3 regions of the Duganella zoogloeoides genome follow, and region 1 is predicted to be linked to each of the others. Evidence: riboswitches for the same ligand, from Rfam matches in the RefSeq annotation. Region 1 holds a riboswitch; each other region holds the start of a gene.
What was found. Region 1 has a riboswitch for cobalamin ahead of SR858_RS01825 (TonB-dependent receptor domain-containing protein). Riboswitches for the same ligand answer to the same signal wherever they lie in the genome.

Region 1 (7,867 bases):
TTCTGCGAGGGACAGAACTATATCGCAGAGTATCCGGGCTGGCAAGGGGGTGGCCGTTATTCTCTGTGATATCGTAGCAACGGTCCTCTCTTCCTTATATAAACAAGAATATGTTCATTCCTGCTATTTCCCCTACCGCCGATGATGCCCTGTCGGACCTGCTCGATCAGGCCATTAATAACAAGACCAAGCCGTTGGGAAGCCTGGGCGTGCTGGAATCGCTGGCGAAACAGCTGGGACTGATCCAGAACACGCGCGACATCGCCGTGCGCTCACCCGCCATCCTGGTGTTCGCAGCGGACCATGGCGTGGTGACGGAGGGCATTTCCGCCTATCCGCAGGACGTGACGTGGCAAATGGTGGAGAACTTCCTGGCCGGCGGCGCGGCCATCAATGTGTTCGCCGAACAAAACAACTGCCCGTTGCAAGTGATCGACGCCGGCGTCAACCACGCCTTCGGTCCGCGTGACGGTTTGGTCGACCGCAAGCTGGCCAATGGCACCCACAATTTTGCCCAGGAGCCGGCCATGAGCCGCGCCACCTGCCACGCCGCGCTGGCCGCCGGCATGGCGCTGGCCGCTGAACTGGAAGGCAATGTGGTCGGCTTCGGTGAAATGGGTATCGGTAATACCACGGCAGCGGCGGCCCTGATGCACAAACTCACCGGCATCCCGGTTGCTCAATGCGTGGGCGCCGGCACCGGCCTGTCGCCCACAGGAGTACTGCACAAGCAGCGCGTGATCGAGGCGGCAGTGGCCCGCCATGCCTCGGTCAATGAGCCGCTCGACGTGCTGGCCACGTTCGGCGGCCTGGAAATCGCCATGATGGCTGGCGCCATGCTCAAGGCGGCAGCACTGCGCAAGGTGCTGCTGATCGACGGCTTCATCGTCACCAGTGCGCTGCTGGTGGCCGCACGGCTGCAACCGGCCATCCTCGACTACTGCGTGTTCGCCCACTGCTCCGACGAACAAGGCCACCGCCAAATGCTGGCGGCGCTCGATGCCAAGCCGCTGTTGTCGCTGGGCCTGCGCCTGGGCGAAGGCACCGGCTGCGCGCTGGCGCTGCCGCTGCTGCATGCAGCCGTCAATTTCCTCAATCGCATGGCCACGTTCGAATCGGCGCAAGTCAGCGCCAAGGCGGATTAACCCATGCACCAGCTCCGCCTGTTCTTCACCGCCTTGCAGTTCTTTACCCGGCTGCCGATCCCGCGCTGGGTGGGATTCGATCCGGCGTGGCTGAACCAGGCTTCGCGCTACTTTCCGCTCGTCGGCGTGGTGGTGGCCCTGATCACAGGTGTCGTCTACACGATCGCCTTTAAGCTTTTCCCGCCGGCGATTGCCGCCATTTTATCCACGGCAGCCGGCATCTATGTCACCGGCGCGTTTCATGAAGACGGCTTTGCCGATACCTGCGACGGTTTCGGTGGCGGCATGACCGGTGAACGCGTGCTCGAGATCATGAAGGATTCGCGCATCGGCGCCTACGGCGCGATCGGTATCTTCTGCCTGCTGCTGCTCAAGTGCGCGACCCTGACCATGCTGCCGCCGTATGGCGCAATTGCCGCTCTGCTGTTCGCGCACCCGATGTCGCGCCTGATGGCCACGGCGCTGATCTGGCGCCTCGACTACGCGCGCGCCGAGGGCAAGGCCAAGCCGCTGGCGCAGAAAATGGCGACGCCGGAATTTGCCATTGCCGCCGTAACCGCGCTGGCGCCGGCACTGCTGCTGATCTGGCTGAACTGGCTGTCGTGGACCATGCTGCTGTCCGGCGTGGCTTGCGCGCTGGTGGCCACCATCTGGCTGGCCCGCAAATTCGTGCGCCGCATCGGCGGCTACACGGGCGACTGCCTGGGCGCCGTGCAGCAGGTGACGGAAGTGATGTTCTACCTGTGCGTGCTGGCCGGCCTGCATACCAGCGGCCAGTTCTTTTAGCACCATGCGGCTGGTCCTGATCCGCCACCCGCAGCCAGACGTCGCGCCGGGCATGTGCTACGGCCGCACCGACCTGGCAGTGGCGCCCGGACACCTGGAGCAGGCCGTCGCCGCATTGCTGCCCCAGGTGCCGGCCGGACTGCCGCTGTTTTCCAGTCCTCTGCAACGCTGCGCGGCGCTGGCGATGCGCCTGACGCCTGCCCCCGTGTTCGATGCGCGGCTGATGGAAATGGATTTTGGCGACTGGGAGATGCAGCCGTGGGACAGCATTCCCCGCGCAGGCGTCGATGCATGGACCGCCGACCTGGCCAACTACCGCCCCGGCAATGGCGAGAGCGTGCTGCAGATGGCTGAACGCGTTGCCGCCTTCTATGCCGACCTGCCGCGCCATCTCGATGACAGCACAGACGGCGCAGCGATCGTGGTCTGCCACGCCGGCACCATGCGGTTGCTGGCCGCCTGTCACGCCGGCCTGGCGCCGCTGGCAATGGCGCTGCAAGCGGCCGGCGCGCCGCACCGTCTGCCATATGGCGAAGCGCTGATCCTGCCGCACCGCTCTGCCAGGTAAGCGCGCGGTCATGGCTCGATGGCTGGGGAGCCACTCTTGCCGACCATCCCCCCTATCCTGGTCGCCACGCCTTGCGCCAAGGGCTTTATCGGGCGCGCGAGGGACTACACGGCACAAAGCCGTATAATGCCCGGGTTTTGGTGCCCGCGCGTCCGTCCGGATGCGCAGTTAAACGGGAAACACGAAGCCCCCTCGACCGGGCCTGCGTGTGCTGCCCCCGCAACGGTCAACAAGCGTCGCCTATGGCGACAACCCAGTCCTGACAACCACTGTGCGCTGCATGGGAAGGTGGATTGGCCGCTTGTCAGCCCGGATACCGGCCAAACCTGGTGGAAGCACACGAGCCGGCGCACGCGCCGCCATGCGCTTCTGTTCAATCTGGCCTGCGGGATGCTGGCCGGTTGCCCTTTACAGAAACAGCAATCATGATCCTTCGCTTTACCCCGGCGCTGCCCTTGCCCGCCTTCGCTTTCGTCCTGGCCACCTGCCACGCTCACGCAGAACCTGCATCCACGGTACTGGTTACGGCCACCCGCACGCCGCAAGCGCTGGCCGACGTCATCAGCGACAGCACCATCATCGACGCCGAACAGATCGCCCGGACGGGCGCGGGCTCCATCATCGATCTGCTCAAGCGCCAGCGCGGCATCGAGGTCACGCGCAACGGCGGCGCAGGCAGCTCGTCGAACGTCTATATACGCGGCGCCAACAGCAACCAGAGCATCGTGCTGGTCGATGGCGTGCGCATCGGATCATCGACGACGGGCGCCGCCAACTGGAGCGCGATTCCGCTCACCGCCATCGACCGCATCGAAATCGTCTATGGCCCCTTGAGTTCCCTGTACGGCGCGGACGCCATCGGCGGCGTGATCCAGATCTTTACCAAAAAGGGCCAGGGCACGCCGGCCGTCACCGGTTTCGCCGGCTACGGCAGCGATAACACGCGCGAAGCCGATGCCACGGTGTCCGGCAGCACCGGCGGTGAGCACAGCTTCAGCTACGCCATCAGCGCCGGCAAGGAAAAGTCGGATGGCTTCTCCACCACCCGTCCCGGCCTGTCCTCGTACAATCCGGACGACGACGGCTACGACAAGGAAAACGTCTCCGGCCAATTCGGCTTGCAACTGGCCAAGGGCGTGGAAGCAGGCGCGCTGTTCCTGCATAGCCGCCTCGATGCGCAATACGATTCGGGCTTGTCCAGCTACGACACGCGTAGCGAGAACACCATCGACACCGCCAGCGTATTCGCCAGGGCGCAGCTGCTGCCATCGTGGCGCAGCCTGCTGCAGTATTCCGAAACCCGCGACAAGGGCGCCAACTACATTAACGCCACCGCTGCCGGCTACACCCGTATCGATACCGAACAAAGCTTCATCACCTGGCAAAACGACGTGACGATCGGCGGCGACACGCTGCAACTGCTGTACGAGCACCGCAAGGAAGAAGTGGACACCAACGGCGCGGCCGCCATGAACCGCGACCGCAACACCAATTCGTTCGCGGCGTCGTACAACGCCCGCCGTGGCGCGCACCTGCTCAGCGCCAGCGCACGGCGCGACAATTCGGTTTACGGTAACAAGAACACCGGCGCCATCGGCTATGGCTACCAGTTCACCCGGGCGCTGCGCGTCACCGCCAGCTATGGCAGCAGCTTCCGCGCGCCGACCTACAACGAGTTGTACTTCCCGAACTATGGCAACGCCGCCAACCGGCCGGAAAAAGGCCGCAACGCCGAAGTGGGCCTGCGCTACGACGACGGTGTCAACGCGATGAGCGCCGGCTACTACCGCAATCGGCTGACCGACATGCTGGTTAACACCAATCCGTGCCCGTTCGGTGGCGGCTACACCAGCGGCTGCGCCTACAACGTCAACCGCGCCACGCTGGAAGGCATCACCCTGTCGGCCGCGACGCGCGTGATGGGCGTCAACCTGGGCGCCAACGCCGACCTGCGAGAGCCGCAGGACGACACCACCGGCAAACGCCTGATCCGCCGCGCCAAGCGCCACGCCAACATCACCGCCGATTACGGCACCGGCGCCCTGAAAGCGGGCGTGGAAGTGGAGCTGTCGAGCGCCCGCTTCGAAAACGCCGCCAACACCGTCCGCCTGGGCGGCTACGGCCTGGTAAACCTGTACGCCATGTATGCCTTCACCCGTGACTGGTCCGCTCTGGTACGCTGGAATAACATCGGCGACAAACAATACGACCTGGCCCGCTACTACAATACCCCGGGCGCCAAAGTCTTTGCCGGCATCCGCTACGGCTACAAGTAATCCCCACTTCGGGGTCAGTGCCGACATTCGGACACGACCTCTGCTTTATCATTGCAGAGCCTGTGTCTAAATGTCGGCACTGACCCCGAATTTTAGGAAAGAGTAAATGGCTGATTTTTCTCGCAAGTTGCAGCAGCGCGCCGCCGTGGTGTTGGGCGGCCTGGCGCTGTTCGCGCTGGCGGGACTGGTGTTTTCGGGGATGACCGGGTCGGTTGAGGTGCCGCTTGCCGATATGCCGGCGGCGATAGCCAATCTGCTCCATGGCGAGAAGTCGACGCTGGCCGCCACCCTGCTCGACCTGCGCGTGCATCGTGCGCTCACCGCTTTCATTACCGGCGCGGCGTTGTCGCTGGCGGGCGTGATGATGCAGGCCTTGCTGCGCAACCCGCTGGCCGATCCTTATGTGCTGGGTATTTCTGCCGGCGCTTCGGTCGGCGCGCTGGCGGCATTGATGTTCATGTGCGCGGCGTGGATGGTCGATGCGGCGGCCTTCGGCGGCGCGGTGGCCGTCTCCATGCTGCTGTACCTGCTGGCACGGCGCGATTTGCGCGGCGGGTCCGCAGCCGATGGCGGCACCGCCCTGCTGCTGCTCACCGGCGTGATTTTGTCCTCGGCCTGCATGGCGCTGGTGACATTGATGCTGTCGATCGCACCCGACAGCCGCCTGCGCAGCATGGTGTTCTGGATGATCGGCGACATGGCCGGCGCGCCGCTGCGCTGGATGCCGTGCGTGGTGCTGGTGGCCGCGCTGCTGTTCGCAGTCAAAAATGCGCGCGCCATGAACGTGATGGCGCTGCACGCGGAAGCCGCCGCCACGCTGGGCATCCGCGTGGGCGCGCTGCGCAAGGGTCTGTTTTTCGTTTCGGGCCTGCTCACCGCCAGCGCGGTCACTACCGCCGGCAGCATCGGCTTCGTGGGGCTGATCGTACCGCACGCATGCCGCTTCGCGGTCGGTCCCGACCACCGCCTGCTGATTCCTGCAGCCACGCTGGCCGGCGGTACCTACCTGATGCTGGCCGATACGCTGGCGCGCACCATCATCGCGCCGGAACAGCTGCCCGTTGGCGTGATCACTGCGCTGGTGGGCGCGCCAGTGTTCCTCTACCAGTTGCACCGGCTGCGCAAGTGATTCCCATGATGATCAGCACCCATCGACTATCCCTGAACATCGGCCAGCGCCAGCTGATCGCCAACCTCGACTGGCAGGTGCGCGCTGGCGAATGCTGGAGCGTGATCGGCCGCAACGGCGCCGGCAAAAGCACCCTGCTGCGCACCCTGGCCGGTTTGCGCCCACCCGACGCCGGGACCGTATCGATCCGCGAGCGCGCGTTAAACGACTGGCCGCTGGCCGAACTGGCGCGCCAGCGCGCCTTTCTGGCGCAAAGCCGCAGCGACGCTTTTGCCTACACCGTGATCGAAACCGTGCTCTCGGCGCGCCACCCGTACCACGACCACCGCTACTGGGAAGGCAGCGACGATCACGCCATCGCACTGGCCTCCCTGGCGTCGATGGAAGTGGCCGACCTGGCCCGCCGCGACGTGCGTACCCTATCGGGCGGCGAGCGCCAGCGGGTGGCGATTGCCGCCATGCTGGCGCAGGACACGCCGCTGCTGCTGCTCGACGAACCGGCCAATGCGCTCGACCTGGCGCACCAGGTGAGCGTGATGACGCAGCTGGCGCGCCTGTGCCGCGAGCAGGGCAAGACCGTCGTCATGATCGGCCACGACCTGACCCTGGCGCACAGCGTCTCCACCCACGCGCTGCTGCTGCGCGGCGATGGCCGCTGGCTGGCCGGCGACAGGGAGGACGTGATGCGCGCCGATATCCTGGGCGACTACCTGGGCCACCCGATAGAAATCATCCGCCACGGCCACCGCAGCATCTTCATCCCTTCCGAGGAGACACCATGACCGAACAGACCAACACTCTTGATACCGGCGACGCCGCCCTGAACGAGCGCCATCGCGTGCGCATGGAGCGCAAGAAAGCCATCATCGATGCCCAGATTGCGTCCGCCAACAAGCAGATCGGCATCATCATCGTCAACACCGGCAACGGCAAGGGCAAGAGCTCGAGCGCGTTCGGCATGGTGGCGCGCGCGCTGGGCCACAACATGAAGGTCGGCGTGGTGCAGTTCATCAAGGGTGCGATGGCCACCGGCGAAGAACAGTTCCTGCGCCGCTTCCCCGACGAAGTAAGCTTCCACACCATGGGCGAAGGCTACACCTGGGAGACCCAGAACCGCGAACGCGACATCGAAAAAGCCACGCTGGCATGGGAACAGGCCAAGCGCTTCCTCGACGACCCCGCGTATGGCCTGGTGGTGCTCGACGAACTCAACATCGCCCTCAAGTACCGCTACCTCGACGTGGAAATGGTCATCAACGACCTGCTGGCGCGGCCGCAAATGCAGCACGTGGTGATCACCGGCCGCGGCGCGCCACAGGAGCTGATCGCGATTGCCGACACGGTCACCGATATGACGGTCATAAAGCACGCGTTCAAGGCGGGCATCGCCGCGCAGCTGGGTACCGAGTGGTGAATTACCTCGATGTGAAAGTGGTGATGGTGGCGGCGGTATCGTCCGGCCAGGGCAAGACCACCTGCACCGCCGCGCTGGCGCGCAAGCTGGTCAAGCTGGGCCGCCGCGTGCGCGTGTTCAAGTGCGGTCCCGACTTCATCGATCCGATGCTGCTCGAACGCGCCACCGGTGCGCCGGTGCGCACGCTCGACCTGTGGATGGTGGGGCTCGGACATTGCCGCAGCCAGCTGGCGCAGGCCGCGCAAGAAGCGGACGTGATCCTGATCGAAGGCGTGATGGGCTTATATGACGGCACGCCATCGTCGGCCGATGTCGCGCGCACCTTCGGCGTGCCGGTACTGGCCGTGATCGATGCTTCCGCCATGGCGCAGACAGCCGGCGCCATCGTGATGGGCCTGCGCGACTACGGCCCGGTGCAGATGGCTGGCGTGATCGCCAACCGCATCGCCAGCGAAAACCACGGCAAGATGGTGGCCGCATCGCTGCGCGACATCCCGCTGTTTGCCACCATGCCGCGCCAGCAGGTATCGCTGCCGGAGCGCCACCTGG
Region 2 (7,867 bases), 3.0 Mb from region 1:
CCGACGCCGCCTTGCAATACGTGGGGCCGCGCTACGTTCAGCACAATCCGAACGCCGCCGATGGTCCCGAAGGCTTCCGCCAGTTCATCGCCTTCTTGCGCGACAAGTACCCGGACTCGCACAGCACCATCGTCAAAAGTTTTGTCGATGGCGACTTCGTCATCCTGCACGTCCACGCCGTACGTGAGCCTGGCACGCGTGGCAACGCCATCGTCGATATTTTCAAACTGGAAAACGGCAAAGTCGTCGAACACTGGGATGTGAACCAGGCCGTGCCGGAGCGCACTGCCAGCGGCAACCCGATGTTCTAGTCAGCGAGGCGGGGATTTCTTTGCCGGTTTTTGCTCAAGCATTTATTAGGAGACCTAATACCGCGCCGCCATCGGTGGTAAAGTCTGACGCCATGGCACAAAACAATCTCAATGACATCCTCGCCTTCATCGCGGTCGCGCGCGAAGGCAGTTTTACCAAGGCGGCGGCCAGGCTCGGTGTGTCGCAATCGGCGCTGAGCCAGACCGTGCGGGCGCTGGAGCAGCGCCTTGCCCTGCCGCTGCTGGTGCGCACCACGCGCAGCGTCTCGCCCACCGAGGCCGGGCTGCAGATCATGGCCAACATCGCCCCGCATTTCGAGGAAATCGAGGCGCAACTGGCGTTGCTGGGCGAACGCCGCCTGAAGCCGGCCGGCACCATCCGCGTCAGTGCAGGCGAGCACTCGGCGCTGACCATTTTGCAGCCGGCGCTGAACAAGCTGCTGCCCGACTACCCCGACATCCGCCTGGAAATCCACTCGGAAAACCGCCTGACCGACATCGTCGCCGAACGCTACGACGCCGGCGTGCGCATGGGCGACCAGGTGGACAAGGACATGATCGCCGTACGCATCAGCGCCGACCTGCGCTGGGCCGTGGTGGGGTCGCCCGGTTATTTCGCGCGGCGCCCGGCGCCGCAGGTGCCGAGCGACCTGACCGAGCACAACTGCATCAATATGCGCCTGCCCACCCACGGCGCGATCTATACCTGGGAATTCGCCAAGGATGGCCGCGAGGTCAAGGTCAAGGTGGACGGGCAACTGGTGTTCAACAACCTGGCGCTGCGCATCCAGTCCGCGCTCGACGGCCTGGGCCTGGCTTACATTCCCGAAGACCAGGTGCAGCCGCACATCGACGCCGGCCGGCTGGTGCGGGTGCTGGACGACTGGTGCCCCGCCTGCCCCGGCTACCGCCTGCCCCGGCTACCGCCTGTATTACCCGAGCCGGCGCCACCCGTCGGCCGCGTTTACCCTGTTCCTCGACGCGGTGCGCTACCAGCCCTAGCGGGACGCTTGCGACCGATAAAGGCCAGCACCAGCAGCAAGGCCATGGCCAGCAAGCTGGCGGAACAGGCCAGCTGGGTTAATGTGAAGCACCGGAGCTGGCGGCGTCATCGGCGCACCGTTTGATCAGCTCCTTGTACAACTGGGGTTCGCTGGCTTCGAGCTGCTTGAGAGCATCGACCGCCGTGTGCAGCACGGTGTTTGCTTGGGTCTTCTTGATTTCGTTGATGTCCTCTACCGCCTTTTTCACCTTCTTGAGTACATCGGCATCGACCGCCTGCTGTTCCGCCAGCTTGATGACCAGCTCGTTGAGCCAGCCTATCTGCTTGCCATAACTGGCCACCTCCGACACCACCCGCTTCTCGATCCCGGCATCGCCGGCGAAATTGAAGGTGGGAGAAAACCACGGCAAACTGATGCGCTGCATAACGTCGCCCGACAGCGGCAGCTTGAACAGCCAGAACGGATCGAATTCGGTAGCCATGATTCCTCCACGGGTAGAGGACGCCGGGCGGCGCCTTCCGTCCAGTGTAGCCATCGGTCATACCGCCAATTTGACCATTTCGCGATACAGGTCGGCCTTGCCCTCGAAACCGATGCCGGGCAATTCCGGCAGCACGATGTGGCCGTTATCGACGGTCACGCCGTCGGGGAAGCCGCCATAGGGCTGGAACAGGTCGGGATACGACTCGTTGCCGCCCAGCCCCAGGCCGGCCGCGATGTTGAGCGACATCTGGTGGCCGCCGTGCGGGATGCAGCGCTTGGGCGACCAGCCGTGTTCGCGCAGCATGTCGAGCGTGCGCAGGTACTCGACCAGGCCGTAACTGAGCGCGCAGTCGAATTGCAGCCAGTCGCGGTCGGCGCGCATGCCGCCATAGCGGATCAGGTTGCGCGCATCCTGCATCGAAAACAGGTCTTCGCCGGTGGCCATCGGGTTCTTGTAGTAATTGCGCAGCGTGGCCTGCAGTTCGAAGTCGAGCGGATCGCCTGGCTCTTCGTACCAGAACAGGTCGTACTGCGACAGCGCCTTGGCGTACTTCACCGCCGTGTCGAGGTCGAAGCGGCCGTTGGCGTCCACCGCCAGTTTCTGGCCGTCCTGCAGCACGCTCAGCACCGAGTCGATGCGGCGCAGGTCTTCGTCGAGATCGGCGCCGCCGATTTTCTTTTTCACCACCGTGTAGCCGCGGTCAATGTAGCTGCGCATCTCGTCCTTGAGCTTGCCGTGATCCTGGCCCGGGTAGTAATAGCCGCCGGCCGCATACACGAAAATCTTGCGGTCAGCCTGGCCGTTGCCGTAGCGGTCGGCCAGCAGCTGGAACAGCGGCTTGCCTTCGATCTTGGCCACCGCATCCCACACCGCCATGTCGATGGTGCCGATCGCCACCGAGCGCTCGCCGTGGCCGCCCGGCTTTTCGTTGGTGAACATGCAGTTCCAGATTTTATGGGGATCGAGATTGGTGCCGGCATCGTCCACCAGGCTGGCCGGGTCGGCTTCCAGGATGCGCGGAATGAAGCGTTCGCGCATCAGGGTGCCCTGGCCGTAGCGGCCGTTGGAATTGAAACCGTAGCCGATCACCGGCTTGCCGTCGCGGATGACGTCGGTCACCACGGCCACCAGGCTCAGGGTCATCTTGCTGAAGTCGATGTAGGCGTTGCGGATCGGGGAGCTGATCGGAACGGTTTTTTCGCGGATTTCTACGATTTTCATGCGGTTCTCCTGTCAAAGTGCGATCAGTCTACTCTTGACTTACACTGGTAAAATTCACCTGAATTGAAACCTTTATTCACTTTAAATGAAAACCGACACCGCCCCCGACCTGACCTTTTTCGTGCTGCTGGCCAAGCTGGGCAGCATGAGCGCCACCGCCCGCGAGCTGGGCGTGACGCCCCCTGCCGTCACCAAGCGTTTGAGCCTGATGGAGCAGCGCCTCGGGGTGCGCCTGGTCAACCGCACCACCCGCCGCATCAGCCTGACCAACGAGGGTGAGTCGTACCTGGCGCAGGCCTCGCACATCCTGCACCAGATCCGCGAGATGGAGGAGTCGGTCGCCAGCGGGCGCGCCGCGCCCAAGGGTCTGCTGCGGGTAAACGCCACGCCGGGCTTCGGCCGCACGCGCATCGCGCCCATCGTCTCGCGCTTTGCCCATGCCTACCCGGAAGTGGAAGTGGAGCTGCACCTGACCGACCGTCCCATCAGCCTGGTGGAAGAAGCGTACGACCTGGCGATCCGCTTCGGCGAGCTGCCCGACACGCGCCTCACCGCCCGCAAGCTGATGGCCAACCGGCGCTTTCTATGCGCGTCGCCCGGCTACATCAAAAAAGCGGGCGAGCCGCACACGCCGGCCGAACTGCACCGCCACCGCTGCATCCTGCATCGCCAGAACGACGACGTGTACGGCACCTGGCGCCTGCAAAAGGGCAAGGTGGAAGAACTGGTGAAGGTGCGCGGCGCCGTCTCCAGCAACGACGGCGACATCGTCATGCTGTGGGCGCTGGCCGGCCACGGCATCGTTCAGCGCTCCGAGTGGGATGCCGCCAGGTACCTGGCCAGCGGGCGCCTGCGGCAGGTAATGCGCGACTACACCCTGCCCGACGCCGACCTGTACCTGTATTACCTCAGCCGCCAGAACCAGCCGGCCAAGGTGCGCGCATTCATCGACTTCATCGCCGGCGAATTCGAGCAGGCATCAAACTTCGCCTGATGCCTCGAGCTGCGCAACGTGAGCCAGCCAGCGGGCCACGGTGTCCAGTTCGGCTGCGGAGAAGCCGTCCGCCAGCCGCACATTGAGTTCCTTGAGCACGGCGCCGGCCTGCACGCTGGCTTGCGCGCCGGCGGCAGTCAGTTGCAGGCGCGTGAGCCGGCCATCGCGCGCATCGCTCACGCGCTCCACCAGCAAAGCCGCTTCCATGCGCTTGGACAGGTTGGTCACTGCCGCCGGCGCCACGGCCAGCGCGGTCGCAATCTCGCCCACCGTGGCCTGGTTGCGCGAGGCCAGGAAGAACAGCAAGCCCGCCTGCGCCGAACTGGCACCGTCCCACGCCTGCGGCCGTGTCTCGACCCAACGCTGCAAGGCGCGCTGCGCGCGGTTGAGCAGGAACACCAGGCGCGGCCTGGCGCGCTGCGCGCTCATGACGCTTCCTTCGGCGCGGTCGCCTTGTCGCGCAGCCAGTCCACGACCCGTGGCCACAGCAGCGCGCCGACGCGCTGGCGGAAAAACCCCATGTGACCGATGGCGGCCAGGCCGGCATCGCGTGGCGCGATCTGGCGCCGCGCCACGCTGGCATTGACCAGCGGCGCCACCAGCATGCCGATGGCATGCGGATTGGCCCACGGATCGTCCGCAAAGCCCAGCACCAGCAGCGGAGTGCGCACGCGCGCCATGCGCGCCTGCGCATCCATTGCCGGGTCGTCGAAAAAATAGCGGGGCAGCGCAGTCCAGCGGCTCCATTGGCGCATCACGCCGGCGGGCAGATCCTCGCCCAGTCCCAGTTTGCGCGCGGGCATATAACCGTAAATGGTGGTGAGCAGAGGCGTAAGCACCCGCATCACGAGCCCGATGCGCAACCGCTCGGCCAGCCCGGTCACGGTGGCCGTCACGCCCGCGTGGGAGGCCACCAGCACCGCGCCGTGCAGCAGGTTTGTCGTGCTGTTCAGGGCCAGCGCGTGGCCGCCCAGGCTGTGGCCCACAGCCAGCAGCGGCAGTTCAGCAAACCGCGCGGCGGCCCAGCGCGTGACGGCGCCCACGTCATCCTCGAGCCAGTCGGCCATGGTGATGTCCATGCCCCGCAGACTGGCCGGGCGCGAACGGCCGATGCCGCGATAGTCGTAGGTCACCACGTGAAAGCCGGCTGCGGCCAGGTGGCGCGCGAACGGCTCGTAATAGCGCTGGGCGATGCCGGTGCCGGGGTGAATCAGCACCACGGCGACAGGCGCGGTGCTGGTCCACACGCTGGCGGCGATGGTTTGCCGGTTGGGCAGGACGATGATGACGGATTCCATGAAATTCCATTTTCGTTAACGTGTTAACGTGTTAACGACTTTATAGCATGGTTTGACCGACTTGCTGAAATTGCCATGAGCACCGGCACCCGGTATCATGGCGCAGTTTTGGTGCTCGCGGTCGTCATCGGCCGCAGTTAAACGGGAAACACGCGTCGGGAGGCCGGCGGTAAACGTGTGCTGTCCCCGCAACGGTAAAACAGGCGCCAGCGCGTTGTCACGATGCGCCGGCAGGTCAGCTCAATAGTCCACTGTGCAGCGAGGTTACCCTCGGCATGGGAAGGCGGGGTGATTTGTCCTGTTAGCCCGGATACCGGCCAGGACGGATGGAAGCAAGCGGCCGGGACCTGTCGTATTGGCGGAGCATGCCATGCCGGCGCGGTAAAACGCGCCGGGCGCTCGCATCGCCCGCCCTGGCTGCATTGCTTCTTTTTATTCGGCCCACTGAGGATGGGTCGAAGAAAAGACCGCAATCCGGTCACCACCCGCTAGCCAATGAAAACCACACCACGCATCCCCCACCCACTGCGGCTGCTGCCGGCTATGCTGTTGGCCGCCCTGCCCGCGCTAGCCCATGCCATCGCCGACGACAACCAGCCCGTCCAGCCAGTGCAGCAAATTGAAGTCTCGGCCAGCCTGATCCCGCTCGGCGTGGCCGATTCCGCCAACCAGGGCACGGTCACCGCCAAGCAGCTGGAAAATCGCCCGCTGCTGCGCACCGGCGAACTGCTCGAAGCGGTGCCGGGCCTGATCGTCACCCAGCATGCCGGCGACGGCAAGGCCAACCAGTATTTTGCGCGCGGCTTCAATCTCGATCACGGCACCGACTTCCGCACCACTGTGATGGGCATGCCGGTCAACCTGCCCACCAACGCCCACGGCCAGGGCTACTCGGACCTGAACTTCGTGATCCCGGAACTGATCAGCACCATCCAGTACAAAAAGGGCACTTATTATGCCGAGGAAGGCGATTTTTCCGCCGCCGGCGCCGCCGCTTTCGACTACGTTAAACAGCTCGATCAAGGCTTGCTGAGCGTGGAAGCGGGCCAGCACCGTTTTCACCGCGCACTGGTGGCCAACTCCACGCCGCTGGCCGGCGGCGCCCTGCTCTACGCGCTCGAGCGCGCCGGCCAGGACGGCCCGTGGGATACGCCCGAAGATTACCAGCGCACCAACGGCGTGCTGTCATATAGCTGGTCGCGCGGCGACGACGATGTGCGCGTGACCGCCATGGGCATGCACTCGTCGTGGAACTCCACCGACCAGGTGCCGCAGCGTGCGCTGGACGCCGGCCTGATCGGCCGCTACGGCGCGCTCGACCCCAGCGACGGCGGCGAGACCTCGCGTTACAGCCTGTCGGGCGACTGGACCCGCCAGTACGCCGACGGCCATGGCCATGTCGGCGCCTACTTCATCAAGTCGCGCCTGGACCTGTACAGCAATTTCACATATGTGCTGGACGACCCCGAACACGGCGACCAGTACCAACAGGCCGAGAGCCGGCAAATCCTGGGCCTGAACGCCGAGCGCACCTGGCAGCACAAGCTGGGACCTTTCGCGTCGGAGACCGCCATCGGCGTGCAGCTGCGCCAGGACCGCCTGTCTCCGGTGGGCCTGTACCTGAGCGAGCAAAAGCGCCGCCTGTCCACCGTGCGCGAGGATGAAGTAAAAGAGCGCAGCGGCGCGCTGTACGCGTCCAACAGCACCACGTGGGCGCCATGGCTGCGCACCGTGGCCGGCGTGCGCGCCGACCGCTACAGCTTTGACGTGGACAGCGATAACGCTGCCAACTCGGGCAAGGTCGACGCCAGCATCAACAGCCCGAAATTCACCGCCATTTTCACACCGGGCAAACACGCCGAGGTGTACCTGAACTGGGGCCGTGGCTTCCACAGCAACGACGCGCGCGGCATCACCGGCACCGTCGATCCCAGGACCGGCCTGGCGGTGGACGCCGACGGCGCCGCCATCGAACGCGCCACGCCGCTGGTCAAGGCCACCGGCAAGGAAGCGGGCCTGCGCCTGGTGGGCCTGGTACCAGGCCTGCAAACCACCCTCGCCGCGTGGCAGCTCGACCTCGATTCGGAACTGATCTTCATCGGCGACGCCGGTACCACCGAAGCGGGCCGTCCCAGCCGCCGCCACGGCGTGGAGCTGACCAATTTCTACTCGCCGGCCAAGGACTGGATCATCGACGCCAACCTGGCCTGGTCGCACGCGCGCTTCCGCGATCACGATCCGGCCGGCGACTTCATCCCCGGCTCGATCAGCCGCACCGCATCCGTCGGCGTATCGGGCGAAGCGGGTCCATGGTCGGGCGGCATGCGGCTGCGCTACTTCGGCCCGCGCGCGCTGGTGGAGGACGACTCGGTGCGTTCGCCGTCGTCCACGCTGGTTAACATGAAGCTCGGCTACCAGCTGGCGGCCAACCTGAAGCTGACGGTGGAGGTACTCAACCTGCTGAACCGGCGCGTGAGCGACATCGATTACTACTACGAATCGCAACTGCCGGGCGAGGCGGCGCCGGTCGCAGATATTCATACCCATCCGGGCGA
Region 3 (7,867 bases), 2.6 Mb from region 1:
CCGTCGCGGATCTGCGCCGAACCGAGTTCGCACAGGTAGCCGTCGAGATCCTCGATCAGGTGGGCGACGTCGGAGCCGCCCATGGCCGACAGCGCGGCCGGCAGTTCGCCGTCGCGTGCGTGATCATGGTCATGATCGTGGCCGTGGCCATGATGATGGTCGTGACCGTGATCGTGATGATGCCCATGATCGTGCCCGTGTTTGTGCCCATGATCGTGGTCGTGATGTCCGTGCGCGTGCCCGTGGCCGTGACCATCCCCATGATCGTGGTCGTGGTCGTGGTCATGATGCAGCAACCGCATCTGCAAATCCGCATCGAGGTTGGTCTGCTTGACCAGTTCCCAGATCTGCTGCTGCAACAACGGCAGCTTGGCGGGATCGAGCACTTCGACCTGGTAGTACTCGTCCACCAGTTGCGTCAGCTGCGCCAGCGCGCCGTAGGTATCGGCCGTGGTCATCGGCGGCGTCAGGTGATCGACCACCACCGCGTGCCCGCGGCGCTTCGCTTGTGAGCCTTCGCCCGGATCGTTGATGATGAACGGATAGAACAGCGGCAAGTCGCCCAGCAGCGCGTCGGGGAAGCACTCTTCCGACAATCCGACGCCCTTCCCCGGCAGCCACTCCATGGTGCCGTGCTTGCCCACGTGGACGATGGCGTCCGCCTGCCACACGTCGCGCAGCCAGCGGTACAGGGCATAGTAATGGTGGGTGGGCGGCAGGTCGGGCTGGTGGTAGATCGCGTCCGGGTCCATGCCGTAGCCGCGCGGCGGTTGCAGCGCGACGAAAGCGTTACCGAGCTCGATGCCGGCCAGCGCCACGTGGCCTTCGTGCACATAGGCCTCGCCGGGAGCGGCGCCCCACTGCCTGGTCATCTTGTCCTGCATGGTCTGCGGCATCTCGTCGAACCACTGCTGGTACTGGGCTGCAGGCACCCGGCCGATGGCGCCGCGCATCTGTTCTGCGGTCAGGTAGATATTGTCGTACGAGCAGCGCGCCACCAGGTCGTGGATCAGCGCGGTGCCGCTTTCCGGCAGGTCGCCGATCACGTAACCGGCCTGCTTCATCGATTCGAGGATGCGCATCAGCGAAGCTGGCGCATCGAGCCCCACGGCGTTGCCGATCTGCGACGCCTTGCTGCTGGAATTGGTAAACATGAAGGCCACGCGCTTCTCCGCGTTGGGCACGCGCTTGAGGCGTGCCGCGCGCCAGGCGATGCCGGCGATGCGCGCCACGCGGTCGGGCAGCGGATCATATTCGACCGCGTCGCCCGGCATGCCGGCGCTGCGCGCCTTGAACGACAGCGGCACCGTGATGATGCGGCCGTCGAACTCCGGCAGTACCACGTTCATTGCCGCGTCGAGCGGGTTGAGGCCTCGCGCGGACTGCTCCCACTGCGGCAGGGTCATGCCGCTGGTGATCGCTTGCAGCACCGGCACATCGAGTTGCTCCAGCACGCCCACCGACCAGCCGGCCGGCGTTGGGCCACCCGGCGTGATCTCGCCCATGGCGAACGACGTGGTGTTGATCAGGACATCGACGTGGGCGCGGGTCACAGCGCCTTCAACGCTGCCGAAGTAGCGCAAGGCGTCGGGCAGCTTGCCGTTACCGTCGCTGGCGCCGGCCCGCAGCGACGCGGTAAACACCGGCAGCACATTCATGCCGCGCGCTTCGAGGGCGTTCAGCAGCGCGTCGATGAAACGCGTGTTACCGCTCATCCAGTGGGCGCGGTAGAACACGATGCCCACGCTGGGGCGCTGCGGATCGGCCAGCGCCTGCCACGCGGCCAGGTCGGCGCCAGGCGCCAGGTCCGGGTGATAAATGCCATGATCGGGCAACGCGAGCGCCGGCTCGAAACCGAAGCCGGTCAGCAGCAAATGGTCGGAGAGGAAACGCAGCAGGTGCGCCAGGTTGGCGCTGCCGCCGGCCCGGAAGTACTGCAAAGTCATATCCAGCACGTCGGAACGGACGGTAGATACGGCGGCCAGTTCGGGATCGGGCTCGCCGGTACCGCTGACGACGATCAGGTGCCGGCCGTGGCGCCGCGCATGCTCGACCAGGTCCGAAAAGCCGGGTACGCCGCCCAGGCGGCCCAGCACCCGCACCACGATCACGCGCGCTGCGCGCAGTTCGCCGTCGAGCAGTTGTGCCAGCGTGGATTCTTCACCGAGCGCCTGCAGGTTCACACCCATCACGGGGCCGAAGCCTTCGGGCATTTGAGCCTGTGCCTGGTGCAGCACGGTCAGGTCGTTGGAGGCGTGAGTGAGCAGCGCGAGATCAGACTCACTGCGGCGCAAATTTAAAGATTCGGTCATTTCGGTCCAGGTTCGCAGGTGTCGCCCACGCCCAGGCGGTGGAAGACCAGGTCGGATACTTCGCGTCCGCCCAGCAGATGTTCGTGGACGATGCGCTCGGCGTTGGCTTCATTCACGCGCTGGTACCACACGCCTTCCGGATACACGACCACCACCGGCCCCTCGAAGCGGCACGCCACCATGCAATGGGTGCGGGTACGCTTGACGGCCAGCTCGGGATAGTCGTCGATCACCTTGCCCATGTGTTCGAACACGGCCTGTGCGCGGCCTTCTTTCGGCTCGCAGCGCGGACCGACGCACATGAAGATGTGGCGGTGGTGGGTTCTCATGGAATCGGCACGCTATCAGGCGAATTTTTTGTAGAAATAGCCGGTCAACCCGCCGAGGGCCAGCCAGAACACGGCATTGGCCAGCGCGGTGGCGATGATGAATGAGCCAACCAGTTCGGCCGGCGCGGCCATCGAGTGCACCGGCGGCTGTGGCGCGCCCACCAGGTGCGGCACGAACAGCAGCGCCACGGCGCCCACCTTGAACCACACGTTGCGGCTCCAGACCAGCACGCCGAGCGCGACGGCGGTGGAGAACGCGGTGCAGATCCACCAGGCCTGGCGTGCCGACACCGGCGCGGCCAAGGTGCCCGGCAATTCGGGCGGCAGGCCAAGCGACGGCGCGATGAAGAACACGGCGTAAGCGGCCGCGCCCCACAGCATGCCGCTGCGCCACGTCACCGCACCGCCGCGCAGGCAGATCATGGCAGCCAGCAGCAGCGCGTAGCCGACACCCATGCTGACATCGGCCAGCGCCGTGTAGGCGGTGCGCTCGAAACCGTCTTCCGGCTCCCAGCCGCCATGGCTATGGACTTCTTCCGTCGCACCATGACCATCGTGGCCATGCGCGTGCGGCGCCACATCGGCGGCATGGGCATGTTCGGCGGGGGCAGGAGCAGATTCAGATGCAGGAGCGGCCTCCTGCGCCTTTTCAAAGACCTCGGCCTGCTGAATGATGGGAATCACTTGCAGGTGCTGCACACCGGTCAGCAGCAAGCCGGCGACGATGCCGGCGGCGGCAGCCGTGCGCACGATGCCGTTGAAAATGCCGGCCGGCGCCCTGGCGCCATTGCTGGCGCGGCTTAGTGGCACGGGAAGCCCGCCGAGTGGCGGCTGTCGTGGGCGGCATTGTGCAGCGCTTCCATCGACGCGAAACCGGCGCCGAACAGCAGCACGGCGCCAAGTCCGGCGGCGCACAGCGCGGGGATCATTTTTTCGCGCAGGGTGACGAGGCCGTTTTCAGCTTCGTTCGAAACTTCGGCTTGACCGGAGACGACTGGGGTGACGGGCATGATCTTCCTTCCAGGGTGCGTGGATACGTGGAAGTACGCGGAGGAAGAATAGCGGGGAAGCGGCCGGGGATGCATCGGAACGGATGAACAGGGCGGCGCAGCACTCACCCGTATCGCCCTCCGCAATACAAACGTGTTGACGGCTACTGGCTGGTTTCCGGGCTGACGAGTGGATTGCTCCTGGCAGTGCGCCTTCCCATGCTTGCGCACAGTGGCTGTTGCACTTCCTTGGCCTCGACTACCGTTGCGGGGGCAGCGCCGGCATGGCCCTGGTCGGGCGCACCGGCTTCCCATTTAAATATGCGGAACCGGATTTAACCCGATGTCCGCGCATACCAGAAGCTTGACTACCGGCGAAGTATAGGGGCGGCACAGGGGAATTGCAAGGCGTTCAGCCGTCCACCGGTGCGGCGGGCGTGGGCAAAATCAGCTGGTAAAACGCCAGGTCCAGCCAGCGCCCGAACTTGAAGGCCGCATGGCGCACGGTGCCGGCGTGGACGAAACCGAGTTGCTCGTGCAGGGCGATGCTGGCGCGGTTGTCGGCGTCGATGCCGCCAACGATGGTATGCAGGTTGGCCTGCCCTGCTGCCGCGATCACCTGCTCCAGCAGCGCGCGGCCCAGGCCCTTGCCGCGCTGGTCGCCGCGCACATACACCGAATGCTCGACCGCGTACTTGTTGGCCGGGTAGCCACGGAAGGCGCCATAGCTGGCAAAACCGAGCAGCGTGCCGCTCGCGTCTTCATAACCGATCACCGGGTAGCCGCCCGCGCGCTTGGCCGCGAACCATTTGTTCATGGTGTCCAGCGTGCGCGGATGGTATTCGTACAGCGCCGTCGAATTGGCGATGGCGTCGTTGAAGATATCGAGGATAGCTTGCGCGTGGCGTTCTTCGGTACAGCTGACGAGGTGCATGGTTGCTCCGTAAAAGATAGCCGACATGATAGTCGAAAATCCCGCAGATACAACGCTACCGGCCCGATCGGCTACGTAGCTTCACTTATTTTCTTGCTATTGAGACACAAATTTTACCTGCTGCTGTAACATCGCAGGCAGCCCTTTATCATCAGAACCAGAAGAACCATGCGCGCACCCTCGATCCGATCCCGCCTGCTGTACCTCGTGGTGGCGTGCATCGTGCCGGCATCGCTGATGGCGATCCTGCTGATCGCTTACGATTACACGCAGGCGCGCGCCGCCTTCATCACCGGCGCCATGGCCACCGCGCGCGCCAATGCGACCGACGTGGACAAGGAGTTCGCCACCGTGGAGGCGGCGCTGCGCGCATTGGCCACCTCGCCCGACCTGGCGCGCAACGACCTGGCCGCATTCTACGCGCAGGCGCGCGGCCTGGCGGCCGCCCAGAACATGCTCAACATCGTGCTGGAAAATGCCGGCGGCCAGCAACTGCTCAACACCTTTGTGCCATACGGCGCCGCACTGCCGCCGTCCAAGGTGGGGCCGGCGCTGCGCCACATCCAGCAGCACGAGGCGACGGCGATATCGAACCTGTTCGTGGCCGCCGTCTCGCAGCGCCACGTGGCGTCGATCGGCATACCGGTGCGGTACCCGGCGGACCGGCCGGACACCGTGGGAGCGCTCAGCGCCTCCGTCACGGTGGAGCGCTTCAACGCCCTGCTGGCCCAGCAAAGCTATCCGCAGCACTGGATCACCAGCATTCTCGATCGCGAAGGCATCGTGGTCGCACGCAGCCAGGACATGCAGCGCTTTGTCGGCCACCAGGCGCTGCCCGAAGTGATGAAGCGCATGCACGAAGGTTTCGAAGGCGCGATCGAAACCAGCACTCTCGATGGCAAACCGATCCTGGCCGTGATGACACGCGCGGGCGCTTCCGGCTGGACGGTAGGCATCGGCATTCCGCTCGAAGTGCTGAACGCGGAACTCAATCGCAAGCTATGGCTGCTGGTACTGGTGACCGTCGTCATGCTGGTGGCAAGCCTGCTCACTGCCTGGCGCATCGGCAACCGCATCACGCAGTCGATCGGCGCGCTGGTGGCGCCGGCCATGGCGCTGGGGCGCGGCGAACCGGTGGTCGCAGCCAGATACGGTCTGCGCGAGGCCAACGAGGTGGGCAACGCGCTGGTCGATGCGGCGCGCATGCACGCGCTGGCGCGCCACCAGGCCACGCACGATCCGCTCACCGGCCTGGCCAACCGCGCCATGTTTTCCGAGTTCCTGGAGCGGCAGGTGGAATTGTGCGCGCGCTCGGGCGCGCCCTTGTCCCTGCTCTACCTGGACCTCGACCGCTTCAAGCATATCAACGACACCTACGGTCACGGCGCCGGCGACGTGCTGCTCACCGGCGCCGCTGCGCGCCTGGGCGCGGAACTGCGCAAGTCGGACCTGGCGGCGCGCCTGGGCGGCGACGAATTCGCCGTGGTACTAGTGGGCAGCGACGCTGCCGATACCGCGCTCGTGGTGGCAAAACTGGAAACCAGCCTGGGCCTGCCGCACCGCATCGAAGGACACGACCTGGTGGCCGGTGCCAGCATCGGCGTGGCGATGCTGCAGGCGCCGGGTAATACGCCGCGCAAGCCGGTCACCGCCGCGGAACTGGTGGCCGACGCCGACGACGCCATGTACCGGCGCAAGGCCGCACGCAAGCTCGCCGTGCAGAGTTAATTTGGTCCGGCCGCTTCGATGTAGATCTCGTCGGCACAGCCCTGCACCCGCGCCGGCGCCGGCTGGGCGTTGCCCACCATGGCCGCCAGGTCGCGGTCGGTGCCGAATTCCAGCGGCAGCGACACCCGGATCTCCTGCAGGTACTTGCGCTGGCTGCACACCAGCGTCAGACTGGCGGCTACCTTCTCGCCATGGCGCGCTTTCACGCGTGCGAAAAAGTCGTCCACCCGGATGCTCTTGCCGGTGCTGCCCAGGATGATTTTGCCCACTTCCGAATCGTTGACCACCCGCACCGCCGATACGGCCTTGATGAAGTAGTCGTCCGGGCCCAGTTCCTGGCACTTGCCATGCTTGTTCCATTCATACGCCCCGAAGGTGCGCTCGTAATAGAAGTTGGGCATCCACGGCGCCACCTTGGCAATGGTGTCCTTGGACAGCGAGAATGGCGGGCCTTCGCAGCTGCCATAGCGCGTGCCGCACTCCTTCTTGTTGGGCCACAGGCCGTGCAGGCTCAGCGTCTTCGCTTCCAGCTTGCCGCCGTTCATGGCGTCGCATTCGGGCTTGGTGCCCTTGAACGGGAAGTGTTCGCAAAAGCCCGGCTGCCAGGTCACGGCCAGCACGTAGCTGTCCTGGCGGTTCGCGATGCTGCACGACCCGCCGTCTGCCGCCGGATCGCTGCCGCGCGGCTGCCGGGTGGAGCGCGCCTCCATCGGTTCGAGCACCGCCGCGCCGCAGTCGCGCTGCACCCAGCGCAGCTTCGGCTCGGCGCCCGGCACTTCCACCCGCACCCAGTCGTAGTCCGCCTTGTTGATCTCGCGCACCGTGTAGCCCTGGCCTGCCGTCACCTGCGCGGCACCCGGATTGGTGCGCTTGGCAAACGACGCGTAGGCCTCGCAGCTCCTGTTGGCAGTGAAAGTGCCGGTAGCCGCTTCGCTGGCGGCGGCGCCAGTGGCAAAGCACGCAAGCAGGATGGTCAGGGTAATGCGCAACATGGATAACTCCGCAGGAATGGTAGCCGGCATTGTAGCCGAGCGCCGGCGCACCGAAGCCGGCGTTGTCGATTAGCCACGCCGCGAGCAAAATGGTAGCGCATGACATTTTGCGAAATCTTTCTGTTGACAACAACTTGGCAACGCTTCTACACTCAAATGGTCGCGGTACCATAACAAATACAGGGCTGCGGCAGATAACAAAAAAGCAGTCAAAAAAACCATTAGGAGACAGCAATGCCCAGTACCCTCACCCCAACCGGCGGTGGCCGCCGCGTGCCTGCCCGCCTGGCCTGTGGACTCACCATGATGGCCGGCCTGATCGCCCAGGCCTATGCCCAGCAACCCACCGCACCCACCGCCCCGGTGGACGAAGCGACGATCCAGAAGGTGGAGGTGAGCGGCTACCGCAACAGCCTGATCTCGTCGGCCAAGGACAAGAAGGAAGCGGTAGGCTTCCAGGATTCGATCAACGCCGAGGACTTCGGCAAATTCCCGGACAAGAATATCGCCGAGTCCCTCAGCCGCATTCCCGGCGTGGGCGTCTCGCGCGACGTCACCGGCGAAGGCATGAACATCCAGATTC

Region 2: linked by a shared signal. The riboswitch ahead of SR858_RS16480 (TonB-dependent receptor) and the one ahead of SR858_RS01825 (TonB-dependent receptor domain-containing protein) in region 1 are both predicted to bind cobalamin.
Region 3: linked by a shared signal. The riboswitch ahead of SR858_RS13255 (CbtB domain-containing protein) and the one ahead of SR858_RS01825 (TonB-dependent receptor domain-containing protein) in region 1 are both predicted to bind cobalamin.

Annotation. Positions count from the first base shown of each region.
Region 1 covers NZ_CP140152.1:395,673-403,539, reverse strand. The annotation lists gene cobT (nicotinate-nucleotide--dimethylbenzimidazole phosphoribosyltransferase) at 111-1,145, shown strand; gene SR858_RS01835 (adenosylcobinamide-GDP ribazoletransferase) at 1,149-1,931, shown strand; gene SR858_RS01830 (histidine phosphatase family protein) at 1,936-2,499, shown strand; cobalamin riboswitch at 2,621-2,838, shown strand; gene SR858_RS01825 (TonB-dependent receptor domain-containing protein) at 2,925-4,775, shown strand; gene SR858_RS01820 (FecCD family ABC transporter permease) at 4,882-5,904, shown strand; gene SR858_RS01815 (ABC transporter ATP-binding protein) at 5,913-6,686, shown strand; gene cobO (cob(I)yrinic acid a,c-diamide adenosyltransferase) at 6,683-7,318, shown strand; gene SR858_RS01805 (cobyrinate a,c-diamide synthase) at 7,342-7,867, shown strand, end outside.
Region 2 covers NZ_CP140152.1:3,754,812-3,762,678, forward strand. The annotation lists gene SR858_RS16445 (nuclear transport factor 2 family protein) at 1-311, shown strand, start outside; gene SR858_RS16450 (LysR family transcriptional regulator) at 404-1,438, shown strand; gene SR858_RS16455 (hypothetical protein) at 1,392-1,796, opposite strand; gene SR858_RS16460 (mandelate racemase/muconate lactonizing enzyme family protein) at 1,854-3,020, opposite strand; gene SR858_RS16465 (LysR family transcriptional regulator) at 3,106-4,014, shown strand; gene SR858_RS16470 (MarR family winged helix-turn-helix transcriptional regulator) at 4,000-4,443, opposite strand; gene SR858_RS16475 (alpha/beta hydrolase family protein) at 4,440-5,312, opposite strand; cobalamin riboswitch at 5,405-5,648, shown strand; gene SR858_RS16480 (TonB-dependent receptor) at 5,808-7,867, shown strand, end outside.
Region 3 covers NZ_CP140152.1:2,993,368-3,001,234, forward strand. The annotation lists gene SR858_RS13240 (cobaltochelatase subunit CobN) at 1-2,312, opposite strand, end outside; gene SR858_RS13245 ((2Fe-2S) ferredoxin domain-containing protein) at 2,309-2,641, opposite strand; gene SR858_RS13250 (CbtA family protein) at 2,657-3,451, opposite strand; gene SR858_RS13255 (CbtB domain-containing protein) at 3,442-3,651, opposite strand; cobalamin riboswitch at 3,783-3,989, opposite strand; gene SR858_RS13260 (GNAT family N-acetyltransferase) at 4,043-4,564, opposite strand; gene SR858_RS13265 (sensor domain-containing diguanylate cyclase) at 4,733-6,292, shown strand; gene SR858_RS13270 (ribonuclease T2 family protein) at 6,289-7,284, opposite strand; gene SR858_RS13275 (TonB-dependent receptor) at 7,519-7,867, shown strand, end outside.